2 regions of the Streptomyces hebeiensis genome follow, and region 1 is predicted to be linked to the other one. Evidence: predicted binding sites of a transcription regulator. Region 1 holds the regulator's gene; the other holds the start of a gene.

Evidence for each region. Region 1 encodes HspR, which represses chaperone genes until heat shock. Its sites were predicted from a motif close to TTGAGNNNNNNNNNCTCAA; they were not measured.
Region 2: a site for HspR is predicted at 1,352-1,370, ahead of lon (endopeptidase La). Genes of this name have one in related genera too.

Annotation. Positions count from the first base shown of each region.
Region 1 covers NZ_CM129812.1:3,620,093-3,622,553, forward strand. Annotated here, with positions in the region: gene ACU6P3_RS15800 (helix-turn-helix transcriptional regulator) at 1-663, shown strand, start outside; gene ACU6P3_RS15805 (heat shock protein transcriptional repressor HspR) at 926-1,402, opposite strand; gene dnaJ (molecular chaperone DnaJ) at 1,407-2,461, opposite strand, start outside.
Region 2 covers NZ_CM129812.1:5,479,755-5,482,215, forward strand. Annotated here, with positions in the region: gene ACU6P3_RS23585 (response regulator transcription factor) at 1-207, opposite strand, end outside; gene ACU6P3_RS23590 (spermidine synthase family protein) at 312-1,025, opposite strand; gene lon (endopeptidase La) at 1,393-2,461, shown strand, end outside.

The DNA of each region.
Region 1 (2,461 bases):
ACCACCCACGCCATCACGGTCCTGGAAGGCGACAGCAGAATCAACGCGGCGCTCGACCTGTCCACCGCCGAATGCCGTACGGAGGTGCTCACCGTCCAGCCGGGCGGCGGCCGCAGCGCGCACGTGCTCGCCAGGGCCCTCGAACGGGGCCAGTCAGTGGTGGACCGGGGCGTCAGCATCCGGACGCTGTACCAGCACACCGTCCGGCACAGCCAGGGCACACTCGCCTACGCGGAACGGCTGGCCGAGAGCAAGGTCGAGATCCGGACGCTGGAAGAACTCATCGAGCGGCTGATCATCTTCGACCGCTCGGTCGCGTACATCCCGGCCCGCTCCGACCGGCAGGTCGCCCTGGAGCTGCGGCACCCGGGCCTCGTCGACTACCTGGCCCAGGTCTTCGAGCACCTGTGGCGTCATGCCACCCCCCTGAACGAGGAAATCCCGTACGAGCCCACCCCCTTCGGCATCACGGGCGTCCAGCGCTCCATCGCCAAACTCCTGATCGAGGGGTTCGTGGACGAGGCCATCGCCCGCCGCCTGGGCATGAACGTACGGACCTGTCGCGCGCACATCGCGAAGCTCGCCACCGCCCTCGGCAGCGGCAGCCGCGCCCAACTCGGCTACCTCATCGCGCACTCGGGCATCCTGGACGACGACCGCTGAGCCGGTCGCCGTCCATGACCGGCCACCGACGAGCACGGCGGCCCACGCCCGGCCCGAACGCCCGCGGCACGCGAAACGCCCGGACGGGGGCCCGTCCGGGCGTCTGCGCGTCTGTGCCGCGTCTCTACCGCGTCTGTGTGCCTCTGTACGCGCGTCTGTGCCGCGTCTGTGTGCCTCTGTACGCGCGTCTCGACGCAAAAGGACCCGCGCTGCCCCGCCACGCGCTCCTGGGCACGCGCACGTACGGCCCGGGGGCCTCGGCTCAGTCCGTCGGCCGCTTCGGCTTCGGCCGCCAGACCACCAGCGCGCTCGCCTGCTGCACGTCCTGGTACGGGACCAGGTCCCGCCGGTACGAGGCGTGCACCTGCGCCTCGCGCTGGCGCATCGCCGCCGCCGCGCCGTCCACCGCGGACGACAGCTCGGCGACCCGGGCCTGGAGCGCGGCGACCTGGTTCTCCAGCTCGATGATCCGCTTGATGCCGGCCAGGTTGATGCCCTCGTCCTGCGACAGCTGCTGCACCTGCCGGAGCAGCTCGATGTCACGGGCCGAGTAGCGGCGCCCCCGGCCCGCCGTACGGTCCGGGGAGACCAGCCCCAGGCGGTCGTACTGCCGGAGCGTCTGCGGATGCAGCCCGGAGAGCTGCGCCGCCACCGAGATGACGTACACCGGCGTCTCCTCGGTCAGCTGGTACGACCTGTCGAACGATGCGGACTGCCGACGACGCCCGTCCCTGTCCATCGCGTCATGCTCCCTTCGCGGCCTGGAACAGCTCCGCCCGCGGGTTCTCGTCCGCGGTCGCCTTCCGGTATGCCTCCAGCGCGTCGCGTGCCTGCGCGCCGAGGTTCGTGGGGACGACGACCTCGACGGTGACCAGGAGGTCGCCGCGGGATCCGTCCTTGCGGGCGGCACCCTTCCCCCGGGCCCGCATCGTACGGCCGTTGGGGGTGCCCGCGGGGAGCTTCAGGGTGACCGGCGGTCCGCCCAGCGTCGGCACCTTCACCTCGGCCCCGAGCGCGGCCTCCGTGAAGGTGACCGGCACGGTGACCGTCAGGTTGTCGCCCTTGCGGCCGAACACCGGGTGGGAGTCGACGTGCACGACCACGTACAGGTCGCCGGCCGGACCGCCGCGCTCGCCGGGCGCCCCCTTGCCGCGCAGCCGGATCCGCTGGCCGTCGCTGACGCCCGCCGGGATCCGGACCTGCATCGTCCGCGACGACTTCGCCCGTCCGCTGCCCTTGCAGACCTCGCACGGGTCCTGGGCGATCAGCCCGCGGCCCTTGCAGTCCACGCACGGGTCGGTCAGCGAGAAGCCGCCGCCCGTGCCGCGCGAGACCTGGCCGGTACCCACACAGGTCGGGCAGACCCGCGGGGTGCCGTTCTTGTCGCCCGTGCCCGAACACGCCTTGCAGGGCGACTGGCTGGACATCCGCAGCGGGACCGTGGCCCCGTCGACCGCCTCGGTGAAGCTGAGCGTCACCTCGGACTCGATGTCCTGCCCCCGGCGCGGCTGGGTGCGGGTCCCCGTGCCACCCCGGTTGAACAGGCCGCCGAACACGTCCCCGAGCCCACCGCCGAAGCCGCCGGCGCCCGGACCCGTACCGCCCTGACCGCCGCCGAAGAGGTCGCCCAGGTCGAAGTTGAACGAGCCGCCGCCCGCGCCCGGCCCCGGCCGGAATCCGCCGTTGCCGAAGAGCGCGCGCGCCTCGTCGTACTCCTTGCGGCGCTTCGGGTCGCCGAGGATGTCATTGGCCTCGGAGACCTCCTTGAAGCGCTCCTCGGCCCTGGCGTCACCCTTGT
Region 2 (2,461 bases), 1.9 Mb from region 1:
GTCGAGGACCATCAGGTCCGGCTGCCACGCCTCGGCGGCGTCCACGGCCGCCGGGCCGTCCACCGCCGTCTGTACGAGGAATCCCTCGGCCCGAAGCCGGGCGGCGATCGCTTCCACGATCGTCGCGTCGTCCTCCACGACCAGGACCCGGCGCTGGGCGCCGGGCGTGGCCGCGACGCCGTTGTGGCTGGTATGTGTCTGCTCCATGGCCCCGCCCCTGGTACGCGTTCCGCGATCCTTGCTCCGTGATCCGCATGGCGTATGCAGATCCGTGTGTCGGGAGCAGCGTAGAGGCACCGGCAGGGTATCGGCTACGCAGTGCGAACAGCGAGATGGACGACGTCGGGTACGCCTCGGGCAACCGGCACCTCTTCCTGCTTTACCCCGGTGAATCCGGCATTCCGCAATGCTTCACCAAATACGGGGGAGGGTCGCGCGGACCAAACGGCCAGTACACCGCCGGGGTTGAGGCGCGCTCGACAGGCCGCCAACCCCTCTGCCGAATAAAGGGATTCATTGCCTTCCGTCACGGTCCAGTCCGGCCCGTTGTCGATGTCCAGACAGAGGGCGTCGTAACTGTCCGTCGCGGTCCTTACGTACTCCACCAGGTCCGTGTGCAGGATCACGGTGCGGGGATCGGCGAGCGCGGCGGCGGAGATCCGGGCGAGGGGACCGTTCCGGTGCCAGTCGATGACGGCCTCCTCGCGCTCGACGACGGCGATCCGCCCCCAGCGGGGGTCGGCGGCGGCGTGCGCCAGCGAGAAGCCCACCCCCAGGCCGCCGATCAGTACGGATGGCCGTCGGCCGGCGGTGGGCGCGGGCGGTCCGCCGGCGGTGGGCGTGGTGAGCGCGGCCAGGGCGGCGTCGACGAGGAGCCGTTCGGAACGGCCGTCGGAGGTGTCCATCAGGAAGCAACCGTTGGCGATGATTTCCAGCCGTTCCCCGCGCTCGCGCAGCACGACCTCGCCGTACGGCCCCTCCCGCCGGTCGAGCGTGACGGGCCGCTCGTCCCCGGCTCCGGGCAGGCCGGCGAGGGAGGCGAGGACGCCGGGTGTGCCGGGTGTGCCGAGGGTGCCGGGTGCGCCGGGAGCGGCGTGAACGGGGCCGTCGGCGCGGGCGGTGGGGTCGGGCAGCGGGGACATCGGGGCCTCTCGTCCGGTGGCGGCTGACCGGGCCATCCTGACCGGCCGGGACGAGCCGGTGCCACTCCGTTCCGCGCGGTCCGCGCCGTTCCGTGCGCGGCGGGTCTTGCGCCTGGGGCGCGGGGCCCGGTCGTTCGGGCGCACCGTACGGGCGCTGGGCATCGCTCAGAGCGAACACCGTCCGGGGAACATCCTCGGGCTCAGAAGCATTGAGTCGGCATAGCTCAATTTGACTGCCGAAGGGGAGATCATGGCTGCCACCTCCACACCGCTCACGCTTCCCGTGCTGCCGCTCGACGACGAGGTCGTGCTGCCCGGCATGGTCGTGCCGCTGGACCTGTCCGACGCCGAGGTGCGCGCCGCCGTCGAGGCCGCACAGGCCGCCGCGCGGGACGGGTCCGGGGGCGGCGCCGGGGACGCGGGCGCGGGCAAGCCGACCGTGCTGCTCGTGCCCCGCGTCGACGGGACGTACGCCGGGACCGGCGTGCTCGGGACCGTCGAACAGGTCGGCCGGCTCTCCGACGGCGATCCCGGCGCGCTGATCCGGGGCCGCGGCCGGGTGCGGATCGGGGCCGGTACGAGCGGGCCCGGCGCGGCCCTGTGGGTCGAGGGCCTGAGCGTGGCCGAGGTCGTGCCGGACCCGCTGCCCGGCGCGGTGACCGCGCTGGTCAAGGAGTACAAGGCGCTCGCCACCGACTGGCTGAAGAGGCGCGGTGCGTGGCAGGTGGTCGACCGCGTCCAGCAGATCGACGACGTGGCCGCGCTCGCCGACAACTCCGGCTACTCGCCTTTCCTGTCCACCGCCCAGAAGCTGGAGCTGCTGGAGACCACCGACCCGGTGGCCCGGCTGAAGCTCGCCACCCAGCAGCTGCGTGAGCACCTCGCCGAGCAGGACGTCGCCGAGTCCATCGCCAAGGACGTCCAGGAGGGCGTCGACAAGCAGCAGCGCGAGTTCCTGCTGCGGCGCCAGCTCGACGCCGTGCGCAAGGAGCTGCGCGAGCTGGGCGGCGAGGGGGACGAGGACGAGGCCACGGACTACCGGACCCGGGTCGAGGCCGCCGACCTGCCGGAGAAGGTGCGGGAGGCCGCGCTGAAGGAGGTCGACAAGCTGGAGCGGGCCTCCGACCAGAGCCCGGAGGGCTCCTGGATCAGGACCTGGCTGGACACCGTGCTCGAGCTGCCCTGGAACGAGCGGACCGATGACACCGGCGCGTACGACATCCGGGGCGCCCAGGCCGTCCTCGACGCCGAGCACGCGGGCCTCCAGGACGTGAAGGAGCGCATCACCGAGTACCTGGCCGTGCGCAAGCGGCGCGCGG